Regions from separate parts of the Psychrobacillus sp. FJAT-21963 genome, predicted to be linked through region 1. Evidence: riboswitches for the same ligand, from Rfam matches in the RefSeq annotation. Region 1 holds a riboswitch; each other region holds the start of a gene.
The links. A riboswitch is a leader RNA that binds a small molecule or an ion and turns the genes downstream of it on or off. The one in region 1 is predicted to bind lysine.
Positions count from the first base shown of each region.

Region 2: it holds a riboswitch for lysine, as region 1 does, so the genes downstream of both, AN959_RS13210 (transporter substrate-binding domain-containing protein) here and AN959_RS17850 (Na+/H+ antiporter NhaC family protein) in region 1, are expected to answer to the same signal.
Region 3: it holds a riboswitch for lysine, as region 1 does, so the genes downstream of both, AN959_RS13700 (aspartate kinase) here and AN959_RS17850 (Na+/H+ antiporter NhaC family protein) in region 1, are expected to answer to the same signal.

Region 1 is NZ_LJIY01000009.1:250,623-261,832, forward strand. Features, by position in the region: gene AN959_RS17815 (cysteine desulfurase) at 1-685, shown strand, start outside; gene sufU (Fe-S cluster assembly sulfur transfer protein SufU) at 675-1,106, shown strand; gene sufB (Fe-S cluster assembly protein SufB) at 1,131-2,528, shown strand; gene AN959_RS17830 (DUF72 domain-containing protein) at 2,639-3,490, shown strand; gene AN959_RS17835 (sulfite exporter TauE/SafE family protein) at 3,490-4,308, shown strand; gene AN959_RS17840 (bifunctional UDP-sugar hydrolase/5'-nucleotidase) at 4,330-5,691, shown strand; gene yunB (sporulation protein YunB) at 5,740-6,519, shown strand; lysine riboswitch at 6,562-6,745, shown strand; gene AN959_RS17850 (Na+/H+ antiporter NhaC family protein) at 6,851-8,422, shown strand; gene lipA (lipoyl synthase) at 8,542-9,477, shown strand; gene AN959_RS17860 (YutD family protein) at 9,492-9,836, shown strand; gene AN959_RS17865 (DUF3055 domain-containing protein) at 9,857-10,123, opposite strand; gene AN959_RS17870 (DUF86 domain-containing protein) at 10,209-10,670, shown strand; gene AN959_RS17875 (TIGR01457 family HAD-type hydrolase) at 10,657-11,210, shown strand, end outside.
Region 2 is NZ_LJIY01000005.1:152,719-163,928, reverse strand. Features, by position in the region: gene AN959_RS13230 (cation:dicarboxylate symporter family transporter) at 1-1,238, shown strand, start outside; gene AN959_RS13225 (bifunctional UDP-sugar hydrolase/5'-nucleotidase) at 1,898-3,451, opposite strand; gene AN959_RS13220 (SLC45 family MFS transporter) at 3,530-4,705, opposite strand; gene AN959_RS13215 (cytosine permease) at 5,081-6,481, opposite strand; lysine riboswitch at 6,775-6,958, shown strand; gene AN959_RS13210 (transporter substrate-binding domain-containing protein) at 7,086-7,931, shown strand; gene AN959_RS13205 (amino acid ABC transporter permease) at 7,992-8,747, shown strand; gene AN959_RS13200 (amino acid ABC transporter ATP-binding protein) at 8,767-9,501, shown strand; gene AN959_RS13195 (copper resistance protein CopC) at 9,892-10,422, shown strand; gene AN959_RS13190 (copper resistance D family protein) at 10,426-11,210, shown strand, end outside.
Region 3 is NZ_LJIY01000006.1:24,398-35,607, forward strand. Features, by position in the region: gene AN959_RS13685 (electron transfer flavoprotein subunit alpha/FixB family protein) at 1-402, shown strand, start outside; gene trxA (thioredoxin) at 759-1,073, shown strand; gene uvrC (excinuclease ABC subunit UvrC) at 1,126-2,916, shown strand; lysine riboswitch at 2,955-3,134, shown strand; gene AN959_RS13700 (aspartate kinase) at 3,286-4,503, shown strand; gene AN959_RS13705 (YslB family protein) at 4,554-4,970, opposite strand; gene AN959_RS13710 (succinate dehydrogenase cytochrome b558 subunit) at 5,263-5,874, shown strand; gene sdhA (succinate dehydrogenase flavoprotein subunit) at 5,923-7,683, shown strand; gene sdhB (succinate dehydrogenase iron-sulfur subunit) at 7,686-8,462, shown strand; gene AN959_RS13725 (thioesterase family protein) at 8,590-9,033, shown strand; gene AN959_RS13730 (LuxR C-terminal-related transcriptional regulator) at 9,100-9,330, shown strand; gene AN959_RS13735 (MarR family winged helix-turn-helix transcriptional regulator) at 9,408-9,866, shown strand; gene racE (glutamate racemase) at 9,877-10,674, shown strand; gene rph (ribonuclease PH) at 10,747-11,210, shown strand, end outside.

The sequences.
Region 1 (11,210 bases):
AGAAATTACTGAAATAGCACATGAACATGGTGCTATAATGGTCGTAGACGGTGCTCAAGCCGCTCCACATTTAAAGCTAGATGTTCAAAATTTGGATTGTGATTTTCTTGCATTTTCAGGTCATAAAATGTGTGGTCCGACAGGTATCGGGGTACTTTATGGTAAGCAGGAATTACTTGAAAAAATGGAACCTGTTGAATTTGGTGGAGAAATGATTGACTTTGTAGGACTATACGACTCTACATGGAAAGAGCTACCTTGGAAATTCGAAGGTGGAACACCGATCATTGCTGGAGCGATTGGTCTAGCAGCTGCCATTGATTTCCTTGAGGAAATCGGGCTAGATGAGATTGAAAAACACGAGCATGAACTTGCTACTTACGCCATGGATAAAATGCTTACAATAGAAGGCTTGACTATTTATGGACCAAACGATCCGTCTAAGCGAGCTGGAATTGTAACATTCAACTTAGATGATGTGCATCCACATGATGTTGCAACCGTACTTGATATGAGCGGTATTGCTGTTCGTGCAGGTCATCATTGTGCACAACCATTGATGAAATGGTTACAATGTACGGCTACTGCAAGAGCAAGTTTTTATCTTTATAATACAGAAGAAGATATTGACCGTTTAGTTGCTGGATTGCGCACTGCAAAGGAGTATTTTAACGATGTCTTCTAATTTAGATCAATTATATCGTCGAGTAATAATGGACCATTATAAAAATCCTCGTAATAAAGGAAGTATCGAGGAAGGTGCTCTTACAATTGACATGAATAACCCAACTTGTGGAGATCGCATTCATCTGACACTTCAAGTAGAAGATGGAATTATCCAAAACGCAAAGTTTGATGGGGAAGGTTGTTCTATTTCAATGGCTTCTGCTTCCATGATGACACAAGCAGTAAAAGGGAAAAAAGTCGAAGAAGCCTTAAAACTTTCTACTACTTTTTCAGAGATGATGCTAGGAAAAGAATATGATGATTCCATTGATTTGGATGATATTGAAGCATTACATGGTGTATCTAAGTTTCCTGCGCGTATTAAATGTGCAACACTTGCATGGAAGGCTATGGAGAAAGGCGTTTCTGAAGAAAAATAATAATTGGAGAACGGAGGAAATACGATGGCAAAACAAATGCCTGAAATTGGTGATTACAAATATGGTTTCCACGATAAAGACGTATCCATTTTCCGTTCAAAACGTGGTTTAACGAAGGATATTGTAGAAGAAATATCTCGTATGAAAAATGAACCACAATGGATGTTAGATTATCGTTTGAAAGCGTTAGAAATCTTTTATTCTAAACCAATGCCTCAATGGGGTGGAGATTTAGGATCTTTAAACTTCGATGAAATTACTTACTATGTAAAACCATCTGAAGCAACTCAAAAATCATGGGATGAAGTACCAGAGGAAATCAAAGCAACATTTGATAAACTTGGTATTCCAGAAGCAGAACAAAAGTACCTTGCAGGTGTTTCTGCACAGTATGAATCAGAGGTTGTTTACCATAACATGAAAGAAGAGCTAGAGGATTTAGGTATTGTATTTAAAGATACAGACTCTGCTCTTCGTGAAAATGAAGACATCTTTAAAAAATACTGGGGAACTGTAATTCCTTCAACGGACAACAAATTTTCTGCCCTGAACTCTGCAGTTTGGTCAGGTGGATCATTTATCTATGTACCACCAGGCGTGAAAGTGGATACACCACTTCAAGCTTACTTCCGTATTAACTCTGAGAATATGGGTCAATTCGAACGTACTTTGATTATTGTAGATGAAGGTGCATCTGTACACTACGTAGAAGGATGTACAGCTCCTGTATATACAACAAACTCACTTCATAGTGCAGTTGTTGAAATCATCATCAAAAAAGATGCTTATTGCCGTTATACAACAATCCAAAACTGGGCAAACAATGTTTACAACTTAGTTACTAAACGTGCAGTTTGTGAAGCTAACGCTACAATGGAATGGATTGATGGAAATATTGGTTCTAAGTTAACAATGAAATACCCAGCTGTTATCCTAAAGGGAGAAGGCGCACGTGGTTTGACTCTTTCTATTGCAATTGCTGGTAAAGGTCAACATCAAGACGCTGGTGCTAAGATGCTTCACTTGGCTCCGAATACCTCTTCTACAATTGTTTCAAAATCTATTTCGAAACAAGGCGGGAAAGTAACGTATCGTGGACAAGTTCATTTTGGTCGCAAAGCAACTGGTGCTCGTTCTAACATTGAATGTGATACATTGATCATGGATAACCAATCTACTTCAGATACAATTCCATACAATGAAATCCTGAATGATAATATTTCTCTTGAACATGAAGCGAAAGTTTCGAAAGTTTCTGAAGAGCAATTGTTCTACTTGATGAGTCGTGGATTAAGTGAAGAAGAAGCAACAGAAATGATCGTAATGGGCTTCATCGAACCATTTACAAAAGAACTTCCAATGGAATATGCGGTTGAGATGAACCGTTTAATCAAGTTCGAAATGGAAGGTTCTATCGGTTAATACCTACATTTAAATGAAGGCAGCAGGGTTGAGTAAAATGAACCTCTGCTGTCTTTTTTAATTTAGCTCTAACATGTAGTTAATGATATGATAAATAGTGGGGTGAATGCATGATAAAAATTGGTTTGACAGGATGGGGAGATCACACAGATTTATATGTATCTTCTCCGAAAGAAAAATTACAAGATTATAGTGCCCATTTTCCAGTAGTTGAATTGGATTCAGCTTTTTATGCAATACCTTCCTATAGGAACGTTGAAAAGTGGATAAGGGAAACTCCAAATAGCTTTCAATTTATCGTAAAGGCATATCAAGGTATTACAGGTCATCTTAGAGGGGAATCTCCTTTTGATTCACTAGAGGATATGTTTGATCGGTATCGGGAGTCCATTCAACCTTTCAAGGAAAGTGGAAAGCTGTCTATGGTTTTAGTTCAATTCCCTCCATGGTTTCAATGTAAAAAAGAAAATGTTGATTATTTATATAAAGTGAGAGCAGAGCTAAAAGATTTTGAGGTAGCAATCGAATTTCGTCATCAATCGTGGTATACGCATGCTATTAAAGATCAGACTATTCAGTTTCTAAAAGATAACCATTTTCATCATACGATCTGTGATGAGCCACAAGTAGGGGAAGGGTGTGTCCCTTTAATTCCTATTTGCACTTCAGAAAAAGTACTTGTGAGACTCCATGGAAGAAATACATATGGATGGATAAATCCAGGGGATAGTGAAAAATGGCGAGAAGTACGATATTTATATGATTATAATAAAGAAGAACTTTTTGACATTCAAAAGATTTGCGAGGAATTACATATTAACACAAAAGAAGTAGTGGTATTATTTAATAATAATTCTGGTGGGCATGCAGCAAAAAATGCAAAAACCTTTCAACAGATGCTTGGAATAGAATTTGAAGGTTTAGCTCCAAAACAATTAGATTTATTTGATGGAGGGATATAATGGAGTGGATTATACTAGTTTTAGCTGGTCTTTTCTCCGGAATAGTTGGAGCATTAGTAGGTTTAGGTGGCGGAGTAATTTTAGTGCCAGCTGTATTATTTTTTGGAACGACTCTTGCTTTAATACCTAATATCACACCTCAAAGTGTGGTTGGCCTATCTGTGATTATGATGATTTTCACTGGTCTATCGTCCACACTTTCTTACATGAAAACGAAGACGGTTGATTTTAAAAGCGGATTTATATTTTTTATAGGAAGTATTCCAGGGACGATTTTAGGAGCGTGGGTAAATAAAGGGTTAGATTTACCATCCTTTAATTTATATTTTGGTATTTTACTTATTATTCTATCAACCCTTCTGCTTGTAAGAGATCGATTAAAACCAGTTAAGTGGTTTGTTGAAAATGGTAGCAAAAAGACATTCACAGATGATAAAGATACATATGTTTATGGATATCCAATTTGGTTTGCCATCCTATTAACATTTGGTGTAGGATTCGCATCTGGATTATTTGGAATTGGTGGAGGGTCCATCATTGTTCCTGCTATGATCCTTTTATTTTTATTTCCACCACATGTGGCAGTGGCTACGTCTATGTTTATGGTATTTTTATCTTCCATCATCAATTCTATAACGCATATCTCCCTTGGAAATGTGCCGTGGCTTTATACGATACCAGTTATTCCTGCAGCTTATATTGGCGCGAAATTGGGTGCCAGATTAAATAAAAAACTTAATTCGGATACGCTTGTCGTTGCTTTGCGAATTATTTTGCTATTATTAGGAGTTCGATCCATTATAGCTGGTCTTATGTAAAATCAAAAAGGTGGGTTTATGTTGAGAGAAACTATTCATATTTATCATACAAATGATTTGCATAGTCATTTAGAAAACTGGCCGACTATACATCAGTTTCTCTCCGATAGACAAAAAATGCATGAAGGACATGATTCATATCTCATTTTAGATATTGGTGACCATATTGATCGATCTAATACCTTTACTGAAGGTACTTTGGGAAGAGGAAATGTAGATTTACTAAATGAAGCTGGTTATGATTATGTCACCATTGGAAATAATGAAGGTATTACTCTTAGTCATGAAGAATTAGACAGTATGTATGCTAATGCAAATTTTGAAGTGGTTGTTTCGAACTTTACAGATCAATATGGCATCATTCCATCATGGATACTCCCATATAAAATTCACAAAACTGCCTCTGGAATTCATATTGGAGTTGTAGCTGCTACAGCAGACTTTGGAATTTATTATGAAAAGTTAGGTTGGCATATTCAGCAGCCGATTAATCGACTAAAAGAAGTTTGTGAAGAAATACGGCATAAAGTAGATATCATTCTATGTATGTCACACCTTGGTATGTCCCAAGACGAAATAATTACAGAGGAAATACCGCAAATTGATGTAATTTTTGGCGCTCACACACATCATTTTTTTGATGAGGGAAAAATGCTGAATGGTACGCTGCAGGCCGCTGCTGGCAAGTATGGAGCCTTTGTAGGGAAAGTTACAATAGAATTTGACCATAACCTTAGGGAAGTTACTTCTAAAAAAGCTGTTCTTTATCCAATAGAAACGCTGCAAATCCCTGAGAATAATGCGGAACAATTAGAAACTTGGGAGCATATTGGAAAAAGCAAACTAGCTTACCCACTTTTTGCGAATCAAACATTATTAAAGAAAGATTGGTTCCATTCATCAAGTATGTCTGATTTCTTTGCTAATGCATTACTAGCTTTTACAGGAGCTGATTGTGCCATGTTCCCAGCAGGCATTTTCTTAACCGATTTACAAAAAGGGATTGTTACTGCTGGTGATTTGCATAGACTTCTTCCTCATCCCATTAATCCATGTGTTGTAAGTTTAACTGGAGCAGAATTGATGGAAACCGTTGAGTTATCCAAAAATGAAAAGTGGCCACTTCTTGAAGTAAAAGGTTTAGGATTCAGAGGGAAATATTTGGGTGCTATACAATTTAACCAACTATACGAGGATGAAGAAGGCGATGTATACGTAAAAGGAGAACTCGTAAAACTTGAAAAAACCTATTATCTTGCAACACTAGATATGTTCACGTTTGGCTATTTCTTTCCAGCCTTTAAATTTGCGACGAAGCAGTATTTTATGCCTGAATTCATACGGGACGTGTTAAAGTGGTACGGTCAAAAAAATGAAATATAGTCATTTAAAATCCTCCAGTTACATATAAATAACTAGGGGGATTTTTTTTTGTTGTTCTATCGTAAAAAGAAAAGAATCAAGTTTTTAAATATGCAGCGTAAATTAGCCATTTTTCTAGCTTGCTTTATCCTTTCTGTAGCGGGTTTGTTTTATTGGATCAATGCTCGCTTAACTCCAACTTATCTGCAATATGCAGAGGTACAAACGAACAAAATTGCTTCCATGGTGATAAGTAAAGCGATTAACACTAGAATTGCTAATGTGTTAGATGTAAATGACATTATTGAGCATGTTCCATCCGAAAGTGCTAATAATATGGTGACGACAAAATTTAACACGGAAATAATTAATCGAGTTTTGTCTGATACCCAAAGTTTAGTACAATCTCATTTAGAGCAAGCGGAAAAGGGTAATCTATCAAGCTTACCTTATTTAGATGATATTGAGTATGATAAACAAACAATGGAAGATCAAGGTGGGGTCGTATTTTTTGTACCAATGGGGCAGGCAGCTAATATACCCCTAATCGGAAACTTAGGTCCAAAGATTCCCATTCGATTTCATGTGATTGGAAACGTTCAATCAACCGTTGAACAAAGTATTGATGAGTTTGGAATAAACAATGCTTTTGTAGAGATAAGTATTCTATTAAAAGTAAACGTTCAAATAATTGTTCCACTTGCCAGTAAGATGAGTACGGTCGAACAAAGGATTCCGGTCGCGATGGGTTTAATACAAGGTCAAGTTCCACAAATATATACAAAAGGGGAAGGTGGAAACCCTCCTTCTGTCGAAGTACCAATAAATCCATTACCAAAACAAGAATGATTGCAAGAGCTTACTTTTGATGTTAAAGTAATAGATGCAAAATGAATAGGTAGAGGCTGCATTGCTTAATAGTACTATACGTGAGGATGACAACGTAGATCGTTTAGGAAAGGAAGCAATGCCGAAATTAAATGTTCATGTCCTATAACATTTAGTTGGGGTTATTTTAAAGAGGAATAACACTGCCATTTATATGGAATCATATAAATGGTGAGCTACAGAGTATGAATGAAAGTATAATCTTGAATTCTATAGTAGAGGCCAGCCATTCTTTTTGGTTGGCCTTTTTGTTTACTGTTCTGTGCCTCCGCCTGAAAAGGAGGAAACTATTTTGGAAAGTACTATATTTTCTTTACTACCACCATTATTAGCAATCATTATGGTTCTTGTAACGAAAAGAGTTTTATTATCACTCGGAGTTGGTATTGTATCTGCCTCTCTTTTAGTAGAAGGCTTTGACCCGATAGATTCTTTACTATTGCTATGGGAATCATTTAAAGTATCTTTTTGGGATGAAGGTTTAAACACATCTAATATTTACATTTTATTATTTATCTTATTTTTAGGTATTATTACTGCTTTAGTTGGTTTGTCTGGTGGAAGCACAGCTTTTGCGGCTTGGGCTGTTAAACGAATTAAAACTAGAAGAGGCTCCAAATTACTTACAGCGTTTCTAGGAATAATTATCTTTGTAGATGACTATTTTAATGCCTTAGCAGTTGGCCAAATTGCTAGACCTATCACTGATAGTCATCGCGTTTCGCGAGTAAAATTAGCTTATTTTATTGATTCTACATCTGCCCCAGTATGTGTAATAGCGCCCGTCTCAAGTTGGGGAGCATTTTTAATAAGCCAATTGGGTGTTATTTTTGCAACTCATGCGGTTACTTCCTATACACCTCTTGAGGCTTTTATGTTAATGGCTCCTATGAACTTTTATGTTATTGCTACCCTTGCCATCGTTTTCTTTATGGCGTGGACTGACTTTGATTTAATGCCAATGAGGAAGCACGAAAAGATTGCAAAAGAAACAGGGAAGTTATTCGACACAAGTAAACCTAATCCAGGTGAGCTACAAGGTAATTTTCCAGAAAACAAATATGGAGAAGTTAAGGACTTGTTATTACCAATAATTACATTAATTGTGATAACACTAGTATCTATGTTTTGGACAGGTTATCAAAACTCAAATCAAGAACTCAATATATTTGTAGTTTTTGAAAATACGGATGTTCCTATTTCTTTATTTATTAGTGGACTATTAGCTACAATACTCGCTGTATTATTATACTTACGTCAGCTAAAATATAATCCAACAGCAAAGATTAATTTTATTTGGAAAGCTTTAGTTACTGGAATAAGTTCCATGTTACCAGCAATATTCATCTTAATATTTGCATGGTCATTATCATTTTTAATCGAAACTATTGGAACTGGCCAATATTTAGCCAACTTAGTTGCTGAAAACAATATACCGGTTGGAGTAATTCCAGTCTTACTATTTGTCCTAACAGCGATCATGGCTTTTGCAACAGGTTCATCATGGGGTTCTTTCGGAATATTACTCCCTATTGGTGCTAGCATTATCATGGCAATAGAACCCGAGCTATTGCTTCCTGTATTGTCTGCTGTTTTAGCAGGAGCAGTTTTTGGTGATCATTGTTCACCAATCTCTGATACAACAATAATGTCAGCAACAGGGGCTGGTGTAAATGTTATAGATCATGTCATGACACAATTGCCATATGCCATAATTAGCGCTGTAATAGCTGCTTTCGGTTATTTAATATTAGGTTTAACTGGATCTGTTATTATAGGATTCGTATCGGTTGTATTGATCCTAATCATGTTGTTTTTAGTGTGGAATTTTAAATCAAAAAAAGAAGACTTTAAACAGGGCTAAAACTAGCTCTGTTTTTTTATAATCATGCGTTAAACTAGGAATGAGAAGGTTGTTTGAATTAAAATAATATGTTACATTGACAACAGTGTAGTTAGTTTAAAGAATGGGGTCGATATGAAGTGACATCGTGTAAACCAACGAAATCAGAGCATCAACGTAAACCAGATTGGTTAAAGATAAAGTTAAATACAAATGAGGACTATAAAGGTCTTAAAAAGTTAATGCGTGAAAATAATTTACATACAGTTTGTGAAGAAGCAAGATGCCCAAATATTCATGAATGTTGGGGATCACGGAGAACAGCTACTTTTATGATTCTTGGAGCAGTTTGTACTCGTGCTTGCCGTTTTTGTGCAGTTAAAACAGGTCTTCCAAATGAGCTAGATTTAGCAGAACCTGAACGTGTAGCAGATTCGGTAGTTATTATGAACTTAAAGCATGTTGTTGTTACAGCTGTTGCCCGTGATGACTTAAAAGATGGTGGTTCAGAAGTTTTTGCAGAAACTATTCGTGCGATTCGTCGGAAAAATCCATTTACAACTATTGAAGTGTTACCTTCTGATATGGGTGGGATTGAGCAAAACATTCGTAATATTATGGATGCGAAACCAGATATTTTAAACCATAATATTGAAACGGTACGCCGCTTAACTCCAAGAGTTCGTGCAAGAGCAAAATATGACCGTTCACTTGAACTGTTGCGCCGCGCTAAAGAAATGCAACCGAATATACCTACGAAGTCTTCTTTAATGTTAGGATTAGGAGAAACACATGAAGAGATTTTAGAAGTTATGGATGACCTACGTGCAAATAACGTAGACATTATGACAATCGGTCAATACTTGCAACCAACGAAAAAACATTTACCAGTACAAAAGTATTATTCACCAGCTGAATTTGGTGAACTTCGCAAAATAGCAATGAGTAAAGGATTCTCTCACTGTGAAGCTGGTCCACTTGTAAGAAGTAGTTATCATGCGGATGAGCAAGTAAATGCTGCAGCAAAACAAAGACAAGCACAAGGTGAGGAACTACTAGCTACTCAAAATAGCTAATGGATGGTGATCAAATGATTATTGCAGAAGGATATACGTATGAAGTCATAGAAGATTACCGAGAAGCTTTTAAGGAAGAAGCTTTTTTAGAAAGATATAGTGAAATATTGTCCAAATATGACTTTATAATGGGTGACTGGGGCTATGGTCAGCTTCGTTTAAAGGGCTTTTTTGAAGATAGAAACCATAAAGCTACATTTGATACAAAAATAAGTACAATGAAAGACTATTTATATGAGTATTGTAACTTTGGTTGTGCCTATTTTTTAGTAAAGAAAACTGGAGTGGCACCTAAAGTAGTACCGGTTGTTGAAACAGTTGAACAGATACAAGAAAACCTTGAGCAAGATCATCAATGATGATCTAGACTCAAGGTTTTTTAGTTGAGTAATTCACTCAAGTAATCTCTTAATTCTTTAGCTTCTTCTTCTGTTCTATTAAATACGTGTTCTAGATATCCTGGTTCTTCCAAATCGTCTGGTCCAAGTATTGCAGCTCTTCCGTATTGGATATCCATCACAAGAACTTTACCAAAAAAACGAGAGCTTTGTAGGACAGCTAAGTCATAGCGTTGTGATTCGCCTGTGAATCCTACAAATCTTGTTTTAGTATCTTCCACATCATCATATAAGAAAAACCGTTCCATCTTGTGACACTCCTTCCTACCTCTCAATTATGGTACTATAGAATAGAAGACAATATCAACTGAACAAAAACTAGGAGGCATTTCGATGTATTTTGTTGATCGAAAAAAAATCGCAACTACTTTAACTCACATGAAAACTTTACTTGATTTATTGGAAACTAAAACAGATTGGAACAATGACCAAATCTCAAAATTGGCTCTTGAACGTGTAGGTCATAATATTATTGAGTCTATTATTGATGTGGGCAATTCAATGATCGATGGGTTCATTATGCGAGACCCAGGTGGTTATGATGATATTATTGATATTTTGACGGATGAAAAAGTTATAACAGCAGAAATGGATGCTCCTTTAAAAGAGGTTATCGAATTTAGAAAAGTACTTGTCCGTGATTTTCACTCAGTCAATGATACACAATTATATAAAGTTCTCTTATCAAACATTACTTATTTGAAGGAATTTCCAGTGAAAGTAGAAAACTACTTAGTGAATGAACTTGGCCCAGTTTCTGCATTTTTACCGGAGGATTCCAATGTCCAATTATAAGGCATACTGTTTAGATTTAGATGGCACAGTTTATAGAGGAGAAACGCCGATTATAGAGGCAGTTGAATTCATTCACTATTTACAAGGAAAAGGTATAGAACCTTTTTTTGTGACGAATAACTCATCCATGACTCAAAAACAATTACAGCAAAAGCTTGCAAAGATGAATATTCACACGGAAACGGATCATATCGTCTCTTCATCAATTGCTGCTGCTAATTATATAGAAGAACATTTTCCAGGAAAATCTGTTTTTATGATAGGAGAAAGTGGCTTACAAGATGCACTAGAGTCTAAACAAATTATGCGAACAGATGATTTAGCAGAAGTTGTTGTGATGGGAATCGATCGACAAATCAATTACGAGAAGTTTGCAATTGCTTGTCTTTCAGTTCGTGCAGGAGCTGCTTTCTTATCAACGAATAGTGATCACGCATTTCCTAGCGAAAGGGGTTTTCTTCCTGGGAATGGTGCTTTTACTAAATTGGTGGAATACTCCACTGGGGTGGATGCTTTGTTTATGGGAAAACCACAGCCATT
Region 2 (11,210 bases), on a different contig from region 1:
TTTTAGTCGGATTAATTTTAGGTATAGTTGTTGGAGCCATCTTTTTTGGTAATCCTGCTGTAGAAAAATATTTACAACCAATTGGTACTATTTTTATTAATATGATCAAAATGATTGTTGTACCGATTATTGTTTCTACGTTGATTCTAGGCGTTGCTGGAACAGGTGATATTAAGCAACTAGGGAAGCTTGGCGGAAAAACATTAATATATTTTGAAATAGTTACGACTATTGCAATAGTTGTAGGTTTATTAGCAGCTAATATCTTTAAACCTGGTGTTGGTGTTGATATGTCCACACTATCAAAAGGTAATATCGATCAATATGTACAAACGAGTGAAGAAGTGCAAAGTCATGGATTTGCTGATGTAATTGTAAATGCTGTGCCAAGTAATATCGTTCAATCTATGGCAGATGGTAATATGCTTGCCATTATATTCTTTTCAGTCTTATTCGGTTTAGGAGTAGCTGCTATTGGGGAAAGAGGGAAACCAGTCCTTGCCTTTTTCCAAGGAACTGCAGATGCTATGTTCTGGGTAACTAATTTGATTATGAAATTTGCACCATTTGGTGTATTTGCGTTAATAGGTGTTACTGTTTCTAAATTTGGATTGGAATCTTTATTGCCACTTGGAAAGTTAATGATACTAGTTTACGCTTCTATGCTATTTTTCATTGTTGTTGTACTAGGTGGTATTGCAAAATTAGTTGGTATCAATATCTTCCATCTAATTAAAGTATTAAAAGACGAATTGCTTTTAGCTTATTCTACATCTAGCTCCGAAACTGTTTTGCCGAAAGTAATGGAAAAAATGGAGAAGTTTGGATCACCAAAGGATATTGTTTCCTTTGTAATACCAACAGGATATTCTTTCAACTTAGACGGCTCCACGTTATACCAAGCGATTGCGGCAATTTTTATTGCACAGATGTATGGAATTGATTTGAGTATTATGCAACAAATTACACTCGTTTTAGTATTAATGGTAACATCTAAAGGGATCGCCGGAGTACCAGGAGTTTCCTTCGTCGTACTATTGGCTACTCTAGGAACTGTAGGAATCCCACTAGAAGGACTTGCGTTTATCGCTGGTATTGACCGTCTTCTAGATATGGCTCGCACAGTAGTAAATGTAGTAGGTAATGCATTGGCTACAGTCGTTATGGCTAAATGGGAAGGTCGTTTCGATAAAGAAAAAGAAGAAAAATACTATGCTTCTTTGGAAGAACTAGCATAATAAAAATAAGAGGGCTGTCCTTAAAGTCATAAAAAATGACTTTTAAGGGTAGCCTCTTTCTTCATAGCTTTTATTAAAAAGTGCGATAGATTTCGGTTCCAGACGGATGCTTTCCGCGGGCGAGCGCCGAGCCTTCTCAGGCCAACATGATGTTGGTCATGAAGGCGTTGAGGCCCACAGGGATGTAGGTCATGCAATCGTTGTCGCAGAACGCGGCGAACTTAGATTGCCTTCCATTTGAAGAGGCGGCCTTAGCCTTCCTTCCTCTCTAACGCTACGTGCGGGGTCTCGGACTGTCTATCTTCCCGCAGGAGTCACCGTCTGAAACGAAAATCCATTACTTCATTCAATCAACAATATAATAAAACGGGATAGTATACAAAAAAACCGCCAAATTTCTTATAATGTAAGTGACCAAACCAACAAAAAGAAACGGCGATTTTTTATGTGCAATCCAATGATTACTACTATAAATTGTAAAATGACAATTCCTACCCATGTTCAAACCATATAACAATCATCAAAGTATGGTGATTTTCAACTTACAAGATCTAATCCCTACTCATCATATTGAAAGTAGCAGGCATTCGAACAGCCTCTTATTTTTACAGCCTTCTAGCAGATAAGCAATTGATGAACGAACCAGCTTTTTAGTATTCCTACCAGATAACTTTCCAATTACGGTTAACTGTTGCCTTTATCGTTTTTCGCTCCAGTATATAGTTAGCAAGGATTTCCGACATGTCTATCGGAATATCTTTCACAATGTCTTTGCCCTTAAACATCAAATAGTCTCCACCGCCACCAGCACGATAATTATTCATCACGACATCATATTCATGCTGAAGGTTTAAAGGAGCACCTTTGTAATTCAATGTAGTTACTCTGTTTCCAACTGGGTTACGAATATCTAAAATATACTCTATGCCTTCCCACATATCATAATTATAATGCTGTGGTTTTGGTTGTATGTAATTAGGATTTACTTCAAGCATTCCTTCTCGATTCAAAACAAAATAACGTGCGCTTTGTTCTAATGCCTCTTTTATATCTTGCCCGGACAATCGAAGCACCTTTAATGTATTTGGATACTTGTAATTAGAAATGATGTCACGCATCGTCACATCTGGTTCAAAGCCAGGAGACGAATTGCTAAAAAGAGAAGTATTAGAGATTTCTACTCCAGCTGTTTCCATTTGTACTTTATTAATAAATTCTATTAGAGGATTGTCACTTGTTCTAATAAGAAATGGATCCTTGATTAACATATCGCCTTCTACTTTGCCGATTGGTTGATCCAGCCAATGTTGAGTTTCTTCTTCAAAACGAGAAGCCTTTTTTAAAACCTCTTCATCTGCTTTAACATTATCTACTACTAATAATTCAGAGGATTTATTTATAATCTCGTTCTGATTATTTAGCGTTAGAGTAACTTTACTTATCATTTGCCCGTTATTAGACGGCTGAACAGTTTCTACACCATTTAAATTGCCAGTTAAAGAGCGATGCTGATGCCCTGTTAGGAGGACGTCTATTTCACTAATTTCCTTACATATGGCATATCCCTGATTTTCTCCCGTTAAGTTTTCTGTTGGTTCTCCAGTCTCCAGATCTCGTTCAAATCCTCCATGGTAAGAAACAATTAATACGTCAGGATGCTCTTTTTCACTAATATATGTAACCCATTTTTTTGTTTCTTGGAGACAATCCTTAAAATCCAAACCAGTTATATTATGCTCGTTTTCCCAATTTGGGATGTAATGAGTTGTAACACCTAGAATAGCTATTTTTACAGATTCAATTTCTTTGATGATATAAGGACAGCCAAAATAAGGCTTCCCCGTATTTGTGTCTAAGATATTAGCAGATAGCCAAGGAAACTGGGATTCTTCAACCGCCTGATTTAAGATATCCAACCCATAATTAAACTCATGATTTCCAATAACGGCAGCATCATAGGACAGGTCATTTAAAATGCTGATCATGGGATTTTTTTCATGTTTTAAAAATTGAATATAGTAATATGTTAGCGGAGTTCCTTGAATTAAATCACCATTATCGATCAAAATTAATTGCTCGTTTAATTGTCGCTCCTGTTTTATTATCGTAGCTAATTTCCCTAAGCCAATATTAGCTTGTTCGTTATTTACATAATTAATCGGAAAAATGCTTCCATGTATATCACTAGTTTGCAAGATCGTTATCTTTTTCAACTATCATTTCTCCACTCTCTTATGGTAAGTATATACATTAGATTATATATAAATAGAACCGACTGTCCAATTGGTAGTTTACAATCGCACGGGACTAGTTCTAGGGGTTTTAACCTTCCACATACAAGCTAATGCAAAAAGCATACTTACTGCCGTAGCATTAAATAGTACATCATATCCAAATATATCTATTAATAAGCCTAAAGAAGGTGGTGAAATTATAGCTGCTAATGAAGATACTAAATAATATAATCCGGTTCGAGTACCAAAGTTATGTTCACTTCCGAGAGAGACAATGTAAGGGTATGAATTTATATTTATACATGCCCAAAACATTCCACCAATTAATAGTAGTAAGCGCAAGGTAAAAAGGGATTCCACCCAATTTAATAAAAAGAAGACAAAAAATAAACCGATAACTCCCGTTAAGATTACTTTTTTCTTGCCAAATTTAGCACCTAGAATACCGCTTGGTATAGCAGCCAGTACAAAACTTAATGAAAAAAATGCAAGTGAAAAGGCAGATGAGCTCTTGGATAAATTAAGCTCGTTTACACCATATAAAGTAAATAACGCTTCCATCCCTTGAATTGCTACAAACCAAAAGAATATTGCGGTTAGAAGAAAGATGGTAGGTTTATTTAACTCTGCTTTGTAATCTATCTTTGGATTAGTTGTTATGGTAAAAGGAATAGCATCTCTATTTTCATTAATATTTTTAAAGACAACTACTAGCGCTAATAGAAAGATTGCAGAGACCGCTAAAAATGGTAGGGATTCCTCCACTCCAAAAAGAATAGAGCCTACACTGAAAGCTAAAATTCCGCCAAGTCCTCCCATAAAATTGATAACACCATTTGCTTTCGTGCGTTTAGCCTCAGGAGTAATATCTGGCATTAACGCAATAGTAGGGGAACGGAATATCGCCATGGATATATTCATTCCTACCATAAAAATCACTAATGTGGTCAAACTTGTGTGGAAGGGAATAAGTGCATAAAACAAAGCTGCTAACGGTATACCAATTAATAGATATGGCATCCGTCTACCAAAGCGTGAATGTGTGCGATCACTTTTGTTTCCTATATATGGCTGTAAGAAAAGTGCAAAATAATTATCAATTGTCATGAGAAAACCAATTAATGCAGTACTTGAAAGAAAGTCGTTCAGAAAAAAAGGAACAAACGCATTATATAAAGACCATCCTAAACTAATGCTAAAAAAACCAAACCCTAATAACCACATCTTTTTCATCGCATTCCCCCTCTAAAAAGAAATCATTATCGTAAAAAATATTTCACTTTATATATATGGTTTTGTGGAAGTAAAGAGTCCTGGGTTAATGATATCAATTAATTAAAAATGCACCCTGTAGAACTACAAGGTGCATTAGTAATATTGTATCAACAAAATAACCCTATGAGTTGTTGGATAAATAGTTTTGAGGGTAAAAGTAGAGTAAAACCAATTAGGCAACCAGCCTACTATAAACTCTACCTCCTGAGAGAAGCGAGAATATAGTATAAAAACGAATTATAGGCCGAAGAAAAGGCTATCTGGAAGTTAATAAAATGAAGGGTAAGCTGATTGAATGGTTAATAGTTGCGGGTAGAAAAAATCTTTTAACTATTATGCAATATAATCTTCCTTAGGAATGTCATTAGGAAGCTTTTTGCTATAATATTTACCTTTTGTAAAAATGGCTAAAATCACGGTGAGAATAGCTGCTAGAAGTGCTGCGAAGAATGCCGCAGTACTTTCCAGAAATGATCCCATATAACCTAGTGCGGCTATCGTACCTAAACCACTTGAGATAAGTAAAGATACTACTCCAACAGGATTCCATTTATATAAATATTCGTGTCGAGCCTCGTAATAACCTGGCCCAATTTTTAATAGTTTTTTCACGATCATGGCATCCGTAACTAGAATCGATGCCCAAGCGAGTAAAAAGACTCCTTGGAATGTCATGGCTGTATCTAAATGATCCACAATACCACCTAACATCAAGCCTATTGCACAAATACCTGAGACAACAACCCAAAATCGTCTGCCTGGTGTAAATCTAAATACGTTCTCGAAGAAGTTAGAAAGTGATAGGGAACTACTGTATATATTGGTAACGTTAATTCTAAGCTGAGTTAACATAGTGAATAATACGCCACCTAAACCTAAGAGAAGAACAATATAAACACCTGGATTTGGTTCACCTAAACGAACACCGAACCATATACCAAGACCACCCATAACTCCAAAACAGAAAATTTGTGGAATAAAACCTATTGCTAAAGAACCAATTTTAATATCCTTTGGCTTAAGAAAACGCGCGTAGTCTGAAGAAAGTAAAGCTGTCAGACCCATTATTCCATGCTGCATTCCTATACAAAGTAGTAAAGCTTGGCCACCCACCTGCACTCCTTCTGGCATATACGTCCAAAATGCTCCTTCATAAACCGATGGAGTGAAGAAAGACACTATGATGGCACACAATAAAAAAATACCGAAAATCGGTAAAGACCATTTTTGTAATTTATCTAGTTGTTTAATGCCAAACCAATTTAATGGAATAACAATAGATCCGAAGAAAATGATTAGTGCCCATTCAGGTAGGGCGGGGAAGAAGGTGTGAACTGCGGAAACTAAAATCAGGCCTTCAAAGGCACAGTACATGATAAAGTTTGTTGCATAAATGAATGAGGTTAACGATGCACCTATGTAACCAAAACCTCCGCCTCTTGATAATAAGTTAACGTTCATCCCGGATTTGGCTGATAGATAAGCTATGAACGTTCCGAGTATACCGGCAACGATTATCGCATATATGGAGGATATGATAGCATTTATAGCCCCGAATTGAAGTGCCATAACGCTTCCCATTTGAAAATAAAAAATTGCCGTTGCGATACCAAATGTGATATTGGTAATACTAAACCAACCCATCTTCCTCTGGTCTCGAGGCACTCGATCTAATGAAAAATCATCTTTCATTTCTTCTGACACTTTGTGATCTGCGACTTTGACAGATCCCATAATATCAACTCCTTTTTTGTATTAATTCATAAAACAACTCACTTCCATTTGTTTGATAAATTCGTCTACCACTTCATCCATAACCTATTATAACAGTAATGCCAACGTTTTTTAAAAATAACGATTGAGATTAGTTAGCTAGAGTTTATTATTTCCTTTAGCGTTTGAAAAAATGTATTTACTTTTAAAAGATTATTTTCAATTCAGAAACTTGTTATTACTTCTAGAATGATTGACAGATAGTATTTCTTATTGTAGACTATGGACAATAATTAAATACGACCTCACTTATGTAGTGGGGTAGAGGCGCGATATTTAACAGTCCTTAGTGGAGTTTGAGAAGCCATGATTCTAGGGAGAAGGAAATGTCGCCGAAGTTTGTAATAGTTCTCGGTATTACTTGCTGGGTCTGTAGTGAATAACTACAGGACTGTCCGCTATAAACATCCCGGTTTATAGTGGTGTGCTATCTCATTTGGGAAAAGTAGAGGATTTAGGGCAACTATACATATTGCGACCTGAGTTCATCTCAGGTCTTTTTTTATGTAAGTTGTCCTTTTTTAGTAGTTAAAAACATAATCATATATAAAAGGAGAGAAATAGAATGAAAAACAAACTAATAGTTTTAGTAATGTTCGTGTCTATCATGATGCTTTTAGCAGCATGTGGGTCAAGTAATACAGAAAATACAGAATCATCATCTTCTAAAGGTGACGACAACACTTTTACAGTTGGTATGGAAGCAGGATATGCTCCATTCAACTGGACTCAATTAGATGATTCAAACGGCGGTGTAAAAATTGACGGCAATGCAGAATATGCAGGTGGATACGATGTAGAAATTGCCAAAAAAATTGCTGAAGGATTAGGAAAAGAGTTAGTTATTGTGAAAACAGAATGGGACGGACTAGTTCCATCCTTAGAGTCAGGTAAAATCGATGCAATTATTGCAGGGATGTCACCGACAGCTGAACGTAAAGAAACAATCGACTTCTCTGAAAACTATTACACGTCTAACTTTGTAATGGTAGTTAAAAAAGGTGGACCTTATGAGGGAGCTACTTCTATTCAAGATTTTAGCGGGGCAAAAGTGTCAGGACAATTAAATACTTCACATTATGGCGTAATAGATCAAATTAAAGGTGTAGAAAAACAACCAGCAATGGATAACTTCCCTGCAATGCGTGTAGCACTAGAATCTGGAATGCTAGATGGTTATGTTTCTGAGCGTCCAGAAGGAATTAGTGCTTCATCAGCGAACGAAAACTTTGCGATGGTTGAATTTACCGATGGATTTGTTGCGGATGAAGAAGAAACAGCAGTTGCAGTTGGACTTAAAAAGGGCAGTGACTTAACAAAACAAATTAATGATATATTGGCGGGCATTTCAGAAGAAGATCGTCAAAACATTATGGATACTGCCATTAAAAATCAACCCGCTTCTGAATAAAGATGAAGTGATACCGGCTGCATCTCTTTGCAGTCGGTTTAATTTTTGAGGAGGATAAGTATGAGCATTGAGTATATAATATCAATGGTTACCAATAACTGGCCGATGTTCCTACGTGGAGCAGGGATGACGCTCTTAATCTCTATCATTGGTACAATCTTTGGAGCCATTATTGGTTTGCTGGCAGGAGTTATTCGAACAATCCCTATGCCAGAACGAAAAGCAAAACGAATTTTCTTGAAGATAGTAAATGCAATTCTAACGATGTATATTGAATTTTTCCGTGGTACACCGATGATTGTACAAGCGATGGTTATCTATTATGGGTCTGCTTTAGCTTTTGGTGTGGATATGGACAGAACTGCTGCAGCTATTTTTATCGTATCTATTAATACGGGGGCATACATGGCCGAGATTGTTCGTGGTGGTGTCATTTCCATTGATAAAGGACAATTTGAATCAGCGCAAGCAATCGGTATGAATCATATACAAACGATGCTTCATGTAGTATTACCACAGGTAGTACGAAATATTTTACCAGCTACAGGAAACCAATTTATTATAAATATTAAAGATACGTCAGTACTGAATGTAATAGGTGTTACAGAACTATACTTCCAAACAAAAACCGTTGCGGGAATCAGCTTCAAATATTTTGAGCCGTTTTTTGTTGCGTGTATTTTGTACTTCGTTATGACGTTTACGGTGACAATCATTTTACGTTATGTTGAAAGAAGATTAGATGGTCCTGAAAATTACAGTATGATTGGTCAACCAACACAAGTCACACTACCAAAAAACAATGCGGGATTATAAAAAGGAAGGAGTGGATAATATGGAAAAAGTAATTGAAATACAACATTTAAATAAATCCTTTGGTAACCATGAAGTATTAAGAGATATAGACTTTTCCGTGAGCAAGGGAGAAGTTGTATGCATCATAGGTTCTTCTGGATCTGGTAAATCCACACTTCTCCGTTGCGTAAATCTATTAGAAAAACCAAGCGGTGGTCAGATTATTTATCATGGTGAAAATATATTAGATGATAAACATGATATCCATGCTTACCGAACAAAGCTAGGAATGGTTTTCCAACAATTTAACTTATTTAATAATCATAATGTGTTAAGTAACTGTGTTGTTGGGCAAGTAAAAGTGTTAAAACGGTCTAAAGAAGAAGCAGAGAAAAAAGCACTCAAATATTTGAAAGTGGTTGGTATGGACCAATATGTGAATGCAAAACCAAGTCAATTATCAGGTGGCCAAAAACAACGTGTTGCAATCGCTCGAGCTTTATCGATGGAACCAGATGTTATGCTGTTTGATGAACCAACCTCCGCTCTGGATCCAGAGATGGTGGGAGAAGTTCTGAAAGTAATGAAGGAACTAGCCGAAACAGGGCTTACTATGTTAATCGTAACGCATGAAATGGAATTTGCAAAAGAAGTTTCCGATCGAGTTGTATTTATGGATAAAGGGGTTATTGCAGAAGAAGGAAGCCCTGAACAAATTTTTAATAATCCAACACAAGAACGAACGAGAGAGTTTTTAAAGCGTACATTAAAATAAGAATTGTATATCCTTTTAGGACAATTTTATTATTATACTTGATTATTATTTGGTTTCCCTTCAACATGAGAAGGGAAGCCTTTTTTATTTTCCTTTATTAAATGGCTAATGTTTTAGCTCGTCATAATGTATGGGATTAAAAATAGACACTTATAGAGTGACACATATAGGACTTAGTTAAAACTTAGTGTTGTTAAAGGGTACAGGACTACTCACTGAAAGTTAACGTAAAAAAAATGTATAATTATCATTGCCAATAAAATAGAATGAATAGTTCTTTTAAAAAATGAGGAGGTTGTTAATGTACCTCTTTTTTTGTTGAAAGTAATTTCATACTTTCCTCACAAAGAGTAGCTATACTAGGTTAAAGATATAATAAGGAGGATTATCATGAAAAAAATAATTTTAGTATCATTTATTTTCATGTTTGCTTTTGCAAATTCAGCTTGGGCACATACAGGATTAGAGAGTTCCAATCCTGAGAGTGGGCAAGTTGTAACAGAAGAACTAAATGAGATTTCCCTCATTTTTGAAGGGAAAATAGAACAAAGTAGCACCTTTGAATTAATGAATTCTAATGGTGAGTCAATTCCAGTTGAAAATATTTCAGTAAATGAAAATCAAATGATTGGAACTTTAGCGATACCTTTAGAGACTGATAGTTATGAAATCGCTTGGAATATCGTTGGAGCAGATGGGCATCCAATTGAAGGAACTGTTCCTTTCACTGTAGAAATTGCTGCAGCGGAAACAACAGAGAACGAGGAAGTAGAACAAGCAGAGACTATAGCAGCACCTAATACAGACCAAGTTGAGCAAACAGAAGAAAGTCAATCTTCATCTAGTACAATTCCTATTATTGTTGTCGCATTGATTGTTATCATTGGTGGGGTCTTCTTCTGGTTACGTAGAAAGATATAATAGATGCTTATGACTGTTGTTAGTGAGGTACTATTATACCTTTGTTTCTCCATTTTGATAGGTAGTTTTCTTATTTCTCTTGTTCCAAGTTCTTTTAAACCTGAGATTCTTGTACAAAGAAGGGTTCAAATTATCGCTACTGTTGGAATTGCACTTTTTTCGTTTATTCCTATTTTGCTGCTTGTCTTGCAATTAGATCAGGAAGAAAATTTTGTAGGAACACTTCAAATGGTCTTAAATACATTTGAAATAGGAAAAGCGTGGTTTTTTACATTCATCGTAGCTAATATGTTATTTATATTTCTTCTTTGGTTTGATGATCAAAAGAATCAGTTATATGCATACGGAGGACTTGCTTTCACTTTCCTTTTAATTTTAGGGTTTGGGTGGGCAAGTCATGCAAGCTCTGTGGGGTACATAAAAGGGTTTATCATTCATACAAGTCATTTTACAGCGGTAACGGTTTGGGTGGGTATTCTACTTGTAGTTAGTTGGTTTTCAAAAGGATTTTCAAACTGGTTGAAGTTTTTAAAATGGTTTTCACCAGTAGCAATCGTATGCTTCATTATTACGATCGCTTCGGGAATAGGGTTAATGACGTTCGTAATGGATTTTGCAACGTATACAGATACCTGGATGCTCTCATATGGACAACTTCTGCTTATTAAACATCTATTCATTATTCCATTGATTGTATATGCAGCTATCAATAGCTTATTCGTTAAAAAGAAATTAATAAAATATCCAAACTTCAACCCTAGACCATGGTCAAAAATAGAGAGCCTAAT
Region 3 (11,210 bases), on a different contig from region 1:
AAATCTACTGAAGGTGTTGACTTATCAGAGGCAAAAGTGGTTGTTGCTGGTGGACGTGGTGTGAAGAGTGAAGAAGGTTTCGCGCCTTTAAAAGAGCTTGCAGACGTTTTAGGTGGGGCAGTTGGAGCATCTCGTGGAGCTTGTGACGCGGACTATTGTGACTATTCACTGCAAATTGGTCAAACAGGAAAAGTTGTTACCCCAGACCTTTATATAGCAGCAGGTATTTCAGGAGCTATCCAACATTTAGCAGGTATGTCTAACTCGAAAATTATTGTTGCGATCAATAAAGATCCAGAAGCGAATATTTTCAAAGTAGCTGACTATGGTATTGTAGGAGATTTATTTGAAGTAATTCCAATGCTTACAGAGGAATTTAAGAAGTTAAAAGTAAACGCTTAAAAAATTGCTCGGCTCTCTTTGGAGCCGAGCTTTTGCTTGTAGGAGAGTAAGGGAGTAAGATGACACCCCTGGGGTTGTCCAATAAATAAGAAATTCGTTGAAATGACTCCCTTTCCGCAGGGGTTACCTCTACCTCCTCGCTACGTTCCAGGGTCTTCGACTAACGCTCTTACCGCAGGGAGTATCGCCTTTTCAACGATTTTCTATATGTTGTTTGGAGGCTCCTCGATCTCCCGCTAAAAGCGACTGGTAAGCTTCGAAAATCAAATGCTTCAACAGGTGTAAGCTAATATGTAGAAGTAGCAATATGAGTCTGCTATAATCTATCTATAGTTAACCAAAGGAGGAATTTTTTTATGGCAATAGTTCACGGAACAGATCAAACCTTCTCTCAAGAAGTGGAAAAAGGATTAGTATTAGTAGATTTTTGGGCAACATGGTGTGGCCCTTGTAAAATGATTGCTCCTGTTTTAGAAGAAATGGATGCTGAAATGAGCGATAAAGTAAAAATCGTAAAAGTAGATGTAGATGAAAACCAAGCAACTGCAAGTCAATTTGGCATTATGTCTATACCAACTTTAGTATTATTTAAAGATGGGCAACCAGTAGACAAAGCAGTTGGTTTCCAACCAAAAGAAGCATTAGTTCAATTTGTAGAAAAAAACGCATAATATTAAACCGGGTGTCCTGAATGGTGCCCGGTTTTTTTAAACAGGTGATAATATGAATGATTTGATTCAACAGAAGTGTGCAATTTTACCAGATCAACCTGGTTGTTATTTAATGAAGGATCGACAAGGTACTATTATTTATGTCGGTAAAGCTAAGATACTAAAAAATCGTGTGCGTTCTTATTTTACTGGATCTCACGATGGAAAAACCCAAAGACTTGTTCAAGAAATAGTTGACTTCGAATATATCGTTACATCGTCTGAATTAGAAGCATTAATACTCGAGCTTCATCTTATTAAAAAACATGACCCAAAGTATAATATCATGCTAAAGGACGATAAGACGTACCCATACATTAAAATTACAGCTGAAAAGAACCCTAAACTTATTATTACAAGACAGGTTAAAAAAGATAAAGGGAAATATTTTGGCCCCTATCCTAATTCTCACGCCGCTCATGAAACAAAAAAGCTATTGGACAGATTATATCCATTACGTAAATGTCAGAAAATGCCTAATCGTGTTTGCCTATATTATCACATGGGACAATGTCTAGCACCATGCGTGAAAAAAATAGAGGAATCCACTTATAACGAAATAATTCAAGAGATATCTAGCTTCTTAAATGGCGGACATACAACTGTGAAGAATAATCTGACGGAAAAAATGAATGCTGCTGCCGAAAGCTTAGAATTTGAGCGTGCTAAGGAATATCGAGATCAAATATCTCATATTGAACAAGTGATGGAAAAACAAAAAATGACAATGAATGACTTTACTAGTCGAGATGTATTTGGGTATTTCGTTGACAAAGGGTGGATGTGTGTCCAAGTATTCTTTGTTCGACAAGGGAAGTTAATCGAAAGGGATGTTTCTTTATTTCCTATTTATCGTGATCCAGAGGAAGAGTTTCTAACATTTTTAGGTCAGTTTTATGCAAAACCCGAACATATCAAGCCAAGAGAAATTTTTGTGCCAAATAGTACAGATTTGCATTTAGCAACTGAATTACTAGAAATGAAAGTTATAATACCTCAAAAAGGAACCAAAAAGAATTTAGTAGATCTCGCAGAGAAAAATGCAGTGTTGGCTTTGAATGAGAAATTTCATCTTATTGAGAGACAAGAAGAACGTACTATTGGTGCTGTAGAAGAATTAGGCGACTTAATGGGTATCGCAATTCCAAGTCGAATTGAAGCTTTTGATAATTCGCATATACATGGAACGGATGCAGTATCAGCAATGGTTGTTTTTGTTGATGGTAGAGCATATAAAAAAGATTATCGAAAATATAAAACAAGAACAGCTGCCAAACATGATGATTATGGAGCGATGCGTGAAGTAGTAAGAAGAAGATACACAAGAGTTTTAAAAGAAAACTTGCCTTTGCCTGATTTAATCATTATTGATGGTGGAAAAGGTCAAATAGAGGCTGCACGAGAGGTTATCGAAGATGAATTAGGATTAGATATTCCTATTGCAGGTCTTGCGAAAGATGGAAAACATCAAACTTCCCAGTTGCTATTTGGAGATCCCATGGAAATTATAGCGATGAAACGAACAAGTGAAGCGTTTTACCTATTACAGCGAATACAAGATGAAGTACATCGTTTTGCAATTACATTTCATCGACAACAGCGTGGAAAACATACAATTGCTTCTTCATTAGATGGTATCGAAGGAATTGGGCCAAAGAGAAAGACATTATTATTAAAGCATTTTGGTTCCATTAAGAAAATGCAAGCGGCTAGTAAAGAAGAATTCATGGAGGCAGGGCTTCCTGAAAAGTTAGCAGATATAATGATCGCTCATTTTCAGAAAAAGTTATTGTCTTCTGAATAGTCTTATGTTATGGTTGAAACAATTTAATATTCACTTTAAGTGAAGATAGAGGTGCGAATTGACAAGAGTACTCAGCAGAAGGATGAAAAGATCCTGTGATGGTTGAGGAAAGGGTCGTTCGCCGAAACATAGAAAAGCTTTTCCTTTTCTTATGTTGGTTCTGCATTTAATAAATGTAGAATTGTCAGAATGCAATATTCTGGAGGGCTATCTCACATGGACAATTCTTTTGACCGTGTATGGGACAAAGCTTTTCACAATATGTGAGAAGCTTTTTTTATTCAGTTATCGTCCCAACTCCAGCGCCTTATTATGATGCAAACATAGGCGGTTGCATTGATAGATAATGAAATAAGGGAGAAGATGTTCATGAGTAAAATCGTAATGAAATTTGGTGGTACTTCCGTTGCCACTACAGAAAAAATTGCTAACGTTGCTAGAAGAATTCAAATGGAGAAAGAAAAAGGTAATGAGGTTGTAGTAGTTGTCTCAGCTATGGGAAAATCTACAGATGAACTAGTGGATTTGGCGAACGAGTTATCGGATGCACCATCAAAAAGGGAAATGGATATGCTTCTATCAACAGGAGAACAGATCACCATGTCTCTATTGGCCATCAAATTAAGTACTTTAGGAATAGATGCAATTTCTTTAACTGGATGGCAAGCAGGATTACAGACAGATGATGTACATAGAAATGCCAAAATCCTTACGCTCGATCCTTCCAAAATTTTGGACAATCTTTCGGAAGATAAGGTAGTGATTGTTGCAGGTTTTCAAGGTATTTCCACACAGGGAGACATTACAACGCTCGGTAGAGGTGGCTCAGATACCTCCGCAGTGGCAATTGCAGCTTCTATCGGGGCAGAAATTTGTGATATCTACACAGATGTAGATGGAATATATACTTCAGATCCCCGATATATCAAAAATGCCCGGAAACTGGAGCAACTTGAATATGATGAAATGTTAGAACTTGCCAACTTAGGTGCAGGTGTATTACATCCAAGAGCAGTTGAATTTGCAAAAAACTACAAGATACCATTACGTGTACGCCCAAGTTTTAGTGAGGAAGAGGGTACAATTTTAAAGGAGGAAGTCGATGTGGAAAATAATTTAGTTGTTCGAGGAGTTGCTTTTGAATCCGATATAGTCCGTTTAACAATCGAATATGAAGTACCGTTTAATGGGTCTTTAGCTTCTATATTTACGACACTTGCAGCAAATCATATAGATGTTGATATAATCGTGCAGTCGATAGTGGACGGTGTAAAACCAGCAGTTTCATTTTCTATCAAAAAAGAATCATTAGCGGAAGCGATTACGGTGTTGGAATCCAATAAACAAAATCTTGGCTTTACATTTGCTGACTTTGAAGTAGGTCTGGCAAAAGTCTCGATCGTTGGCTCGGGTATGGTTTCTAATCCCGGTGTTGCTGCCCAAATGTTCGATCGTCTTCGAAAAGAAAATATTCCTGTGAAGATGGTAAGCACATCAGAAATAAAAGTATCTGTCGTCGTACCTCAAACGGATATGATTTCAGCGGCTAATGCCTTACACAATGAATTTGGTTTAGAGTTTGCATAACAAACAAAAAAGCAATGTACGGTTTTTTTGTACATTGCTTTTTTGCATCATTATAAAATAGTAGTTTTTAAGTCCCATTTAACTTGAAAAGTGACGATTCCATTTTTCTTTTGCTGTTCGTCATAGCATTCTGTTAAATAACCACCAATTTTCTGCTGTTGTTCAGCTAAAAAACCAGCTTCTAATCGATGACTTCTGCCTTTCCCGCTTTGTGGCAAATTTAAGGTTTGTAAAGTATAAAAAGCGGAATCTTTTGTCGTTTTTTCTAAAACTAAAATTCCCCAACCTGCTTCTTGAAAGAAAGAGGAGGCCTCTTCCATCGAATATAGGGGAAATTTGCGGGCTAGGTCTTTCCCTGCCCAATATAGAATATCTTTTTCATGTTTTCCGAGAATAGAAGCAAGAACGTGATCGCGTATTAATTCATATCCAAAGGAAGTTACATGTGAATGTTCCTTTTCATCCAAGTAGCAACCCTTCTTTCTAAGCTAAATTCTAATAATCTAGTTTATTTTATCATAAAAAAATTTCACTTGGTAAGGGTATATAGTATGTGAAAAAATAGTCTAATCATTATAGGGAAATGAATCATTTTACATTTTGAATAGTGGGAAAGAAATCTTGACGCTCTAGAGTGTTGAGAGTACAATGGATATGTCATAAATTCGAAACATGATGATGTGAGTACGGAATGAATCCTATTGTTCTATTACAATAGTAATCATTGCGTCAATTGTAAATCTGAGGGGGGTAACTGTTTTGTCGAAAGATCGCGAATTTTACTGGCGCCGACTACATTCACTATTAGGAATTATTCCTGTTGGATTGTTTTTGACGCAACATTTGATCATTAACCATTTTGCTACTAAAGGACCAGAAGCATTTAATGGGGCAACACACTTTATGGAGAGTCTTCCATTCTTATTATTCTTGGAAGTCTTTGTAATTTACTTACCGTTGATGTTCCATGCATTTTACGGGGTTTATATTGCATTTACTGCAAAAAATAATCCGAAAAACTTTGGAACACTTCGTAATTATTTGTTCATTTTACAACGTTTCACTGGAATCTTTCTTGTTGTATTCATCGCTTGGCATGTATTTGAAACAAGATTCCAAGCAGCTATTGGAGCGAAAGAAGTTAATTTTAACATGATGGTTGAAATTTTATCAAACCCATGGATGTTAGGCTTCTATATAGTAGGTGTAATTTCTGCTACCTTCCACTTAGCAAATGGTATTTGGTCATTCCTTGTAAGCTGGGGAATTACTCAATCTGCAAAATCACAACAAATTGTTACTTATGTAACATTAATAATCTTCCTAGCGTTATCTGTAGTTGGTGTACAAGCTCTTCTTGCGTTCGTATAAGATCCTTCTACACGTTCAACTACTATTAAAATGAGGAGTGAGATTGACATGGCAAAAAGTAAACTTATTGTTGTCGGTGGTGGATTAGCCGGATTAATGGCAACAATGAAAGCGGCCGAAGATGGTACGCATGTAGATCTATTTTCATTAGTTCCTGTAAAACGCTCACACTCTGTTTGTGCACAAGGCGGTATTAACGGGGCTGTAAATACAAAAGGTGAAGGAGATTCACCAGCAGTACATTTAGATGACACTGTTTATGGCGGAGACTTCTTAGCAAACCAAGGTCCAGTAAAAGCAATGACTGATGCTGCACCTGGAATTATAAATTTATTTGATCGTATGGGTGTAATGTTTAACCGTACACCTGAAGGATTATTAGACTTCCGTCGTTTTGGTGGTACATTGATGCACCGTACAGCGTTTGCTGGTGCAACGACTGGTCAACAACTTCTATATGCTTTGGACGAGCAAGTACGTCGTTTCGAGGTAGACGGTCTTGTTACAAAATTCGAAGGATGGGAATTCCTTGGAATAATTAAAGATAGCGAAGGTGTTTGTCGCGGTATTAAAGCACAAAACCTTAAAACTATGGAAATTCGTGCTTTCCGTGGAGATGCTGTTATCATGGCTACTGGTGGTCCTGGTATTATCTTTGGTAAAACAACTAACTCTATTATTAACACTGGTTCTGCAGCTTCTATCGTTTATCAACAAGGTGCATATTATTCAAACGGGGAATTTATACAAATTCATCCTACTGCAATACCTGGTGATGATAAACTACGATTAATGTCAGAATCTGCACGTGGTGAAGGTGGACGTATTTGGACTTACAAAGACGGTAAACCTTGGTACTTCCTTGAAGAGAAATATCCTGCCTACGGAAATCTAGTTCCACGTGATATTGCAACACGTGAAATTTTCGACGTATGTGTTAACCAAAAACTAGGTATTAATGGCGAAAACATGGTTTACTTAGATCTTTCACATAAAGATCCTCATGAACTAGATGTTAAACTTGGTGGTATCATTGAAATTTACGAAAAATTCACTGGTGATGACCCTCGTAAAGTTCCAATGAAAATCTTCCCAGCTGTTCATTACTCTATGGGCGGACTTTGGGTTGATGAAGATCAAATGACTAATATTCCTGGTTTATTTGCTGCAGGTGAATGTGATTATTCACAACATGGTGCTAACCGTTTAGGAGCTAACTCATTACTTTCTGCTGTATTTGGTGGAAGTGTAGCTGGTCCTAATGCAGTTAAATATATGAGAAATCTTGATTCTCATGCAGAAGATATGGATTCTACTATTTTCGATGCAGAGGTTCAACTTGAGCAAGAGAAATGGGATAAAACGTTAGCGATGAAAGGTACTGAAAATGCTTACTTACTTCATAAAGAGTTAGGTGAGTGGATGACTGATAATGTAACGGTTGTACGTTACAATGACAAACTTGAAGCTACCGATAAAAAAATCCAAGAATTACTAGAGCGCTACGAGAATATCAATATGGATGATACGCAAAAATGGTCAAACCAAGGCGCTTCATTTACTCGTCAATTAAAAAATATGCTATACTTAGCACGCGTTATTACGATAGGTGCACTAAAACGTAATGAAAGTCGTGGAGCACATTACAAACCAGATTTCCCAGAACGTAATGATGAGGAATTCTTGAAAACAACAATGGCTAAGTTTGATCCAGCTACTGGTGCTCCTGTTATTTATTATGAAGAAGTAGATGTATCACTTGTTCCACCTCGTAAACGTGATTATTCTTCTACGAAAGGAGAAAAATAAAAATGGTTACAGCGACAGAAACAAAAAAAGTTGCTTTTGAGATTCTCCGCCAAGATACTCCTGAATCTACACCGTATTGGGAAAAGTTCGAAGTGAACTATCGTCCTAATATGAACGTTATCTCTGCCTTAATGGAAATTCGTCAAAATCCAGTCAATGCTGATGGAAAAGCGACGTCTCCAGTAACATGGGATATGAACTGTCTAGAGGAAGTATGCGGAGCTTGTTCAATGGTTATAAATGATAAGCCACGTCAATCATGTTCAGCACTTGTTGATCAATTGACTCAACCTATTCGTTTGGCACCAATGAAAACATTCCCAGTAGTTCGTGACCTTCAAGTTGATAGAACTCGTATGTTTGATTCTTTGAAAAAAGTAAAAGCATGGGTTCCAATTGATGGATCATACGAACTTGGAGAAGGTCCTCGTATGCCGGAACGTAAGCGTCAGTGGGCGTATGAATTATCTAAATGTATGACTTGTGGTGTTTGTTTGGAAGCTTGTCCTAATGTTAATAGCGGTTCTAACTTTATTGGACCAGCACCACTTTCACAAGTACGTTTATTTAACGCTCACCCAACAGGTTCTATGAACAAGGATGAAAGATTAAACGCAATTATGGGAGACGGAGGCCTTGCAAACTGTGGTAACGCACAAAACTGTGTAGTTGCATGTCCAAAAGGTATTCCGTTAACAACATCCATTGCAGCTTTAAACCGTGATACAACTGTTCAAATGTTCAAAAACTTCTTCGGAAGCGATCACATGGTCGATTAATTGTAGAAATCGTTTTCTAAGAGCACTATAAAGTAAAATCTGTGTAGAATTTAGTATTCTATGCAGATTTTTTATTTTTTTGCTATAATAAATGAATTAATATTCAGTTATTAGGAGGATGGTTTATATGAGAGCTAGTTACATAGAAGATATAAAAAGTTGGGAGCAGGAATTTACTTTTTATTCAGAAGTAAGTGTTCGTTTTTCAGAAACAGATATGTTCGGACATTTAAATAATACGGTGACTTTTGCGTATTTTGAGTATGCACGTATTGAGTTTCTAAAACATATAAAGTTAATGAATGATTGGCTAAACCCTACTAATGAAACCATCCCAGTTGTTGCTGATTTGCAATGCGATTACTTGAGACAAGTGTTTTTCGATGAAAAGCTTCGGATTTATGTGAAAATCAATTCTGTAGGTTCTTCATCCATAGATATCCATTATATGGCTAAAAATGTGAAGCAGGAAATCGTCTTCACTGGAAGAGGTACGATGGTACAAATTGATAAAAAAACAGGAAAAGGATCAAAATGGTCCGAAGAAAAATTAAAAGTTTTTAATAAGTAGGCATCACTAGCCGTCACCTACTTTCCCCATGCTACATACGTTAGTAGAAGAGTGGATAGGGGGGCTATGGCATTGTATGATAGTAATCAGCATCGATCAATACTGACGAGCAGGGAACGTCAAATATTTCAGTTATTAGTAGAGGATTATTCTACAAAAGAAATATCTGTACAGTTATCTATAAGTGAAAAAACAGTAAGAAATCATATTTCCAATACGATACAAAAATTAGGAGTATCGGGTAGGTCACAAGCGATTGTCGAATTATTACGATTAGGTGAACTATCGTTGAATTAATTAGAATCCTTGCCATTTTCCTCAGAACACGTCACAATAATAAATAGAACGTAATGTTTTGAGGAGTGAAGGATTAAATGGCAGATGAAACAAAAAATGCACACCATGATCATCAAGAGGTTGCTTTTTTAGAAAAAGAACTTAGACATATATCGGGCATCATCAAGCAAAAAGGGCGTCAAATTTTAAATGCCTATACAATAACTCCCCCACAGTTTGTGGCACTTCAATGGCTCTTGGAGCAAGGAGATATGACAATTGGCGATTTATCAAATAAAATGTATTTAGCTTTTAGTACAACGACCGATTTAATCGACCGGATGGAAAGAAGCGAACTGGTTCAAAGAATTAGAGATGATCAAGATCGTCGTGTAGTGCGAATACATTTATTAAAAGAAGGCGAACGTATCATTGAAGAAGTAATAGCTAAAAGACAAAATTATTTAGAAGACATACTAAAACAATTTAACAAAGACGAAGTAGCAAATCTATCTACATTATTAGAAAAATTACATCAAGAGATGAAAAAGAACTGAGGAATTAAAAGTGAAAGCCCCGATTGGCGTTATAGACTCTGGAGTTGGCGGTTTAACAGTCGCAAAAGAAATTATGCGACTTTTGCCGAATGAAGAAATTATTTATATTGGTGATACTGCAAGATGTCCATATGGACCGCGTTCAAGCGGAGAAGTACGTAAGTTTACATGGCAATTAGCAACTGCCTTATCTAAAATGAACATTAAAATGCTGGTCATTGCTTGTAATACAGCAACGGCCGTTGCACTTGATTCTTTAAGCAAAAAAATGCCCTTTCCAGTAATTGGTGTTATTTTTCCAGGCGCACGTGCGGCGATGAAAGCTACAAAAAAAAATGAAATTGTAGTCTTAGGTACAAGCGGTACAATAAAAAGTGGGGCTTATGAAGAGGCTATAACTGCTCTGAATTCATCGAGTAAAGTTATACCGCTTGCATGCCCTACTTTCGTGCCTCTTGTGGAAAGCAATGAGTATGAAGGGGAATTTGCCCGTAACATGGTATTTAACACGTTATTACCATTGCAAAATGAACAATTTGATACGGTCATCCTTGGATGTACACATTACCCTTTATTACAAAAATACATAGAGGAAGCTGTTGGCCCTCAGGTAAAGGTGCTTTCCTCGGCAGAGGAAACAGCACAGGAAGTATTAGAGTACTTGGATTATCATCAAATGCATAATCCACTTTCGGGTAACAAGCAGCCAATATTCTATACAACTGGCTCTATTCCAATCTTTAAGACAATTGTCGAGAAGTGGTTAGTACTGCAAAATGCGGATGTAAGAACAATTTCATTTACATGACCCTGTTAACTTGAGAATCCTCGAATAGCGGGGTCTTATTTTGCTTGATGAGTAATAAAAAAGGAGAAGTATATGACAACAAGAACTGATGGTAGAAATGTAGATCAACTAAGGGATATACAAATAGAAACAAATTATTTAATTCATCCAGAAGGCTCCGTATTAATAACAGTTGGACGAACAAAGGTCATTTGTAACGCAACGATCGAAGATAGAGTGCCACCTTTTTTAAGAGGACAAGGTAAGGGCTGGATTACTGCAGAATATTCTATGCTTCCACGAGCTACGCAATCTCGTACACAACGAGAAGCATCAAAAGGTAAAGTAACAGGTCGTACGATGGAAATACAACGTCTAATAGGACGAGCGTTGCGTTCGGTAGTCGACCTAGAAAGTATTGGTGAAAAAACTATTTGGATTGATTGTGATGTTATCCAAGCGGACGGAGGAACTAGAACAGCTAGTATAACAGGAGCATTTGTTGCTTTAACGATTGCACTTGGTAAATTGTATGAAGAAAAGAACTTGCCAGTATT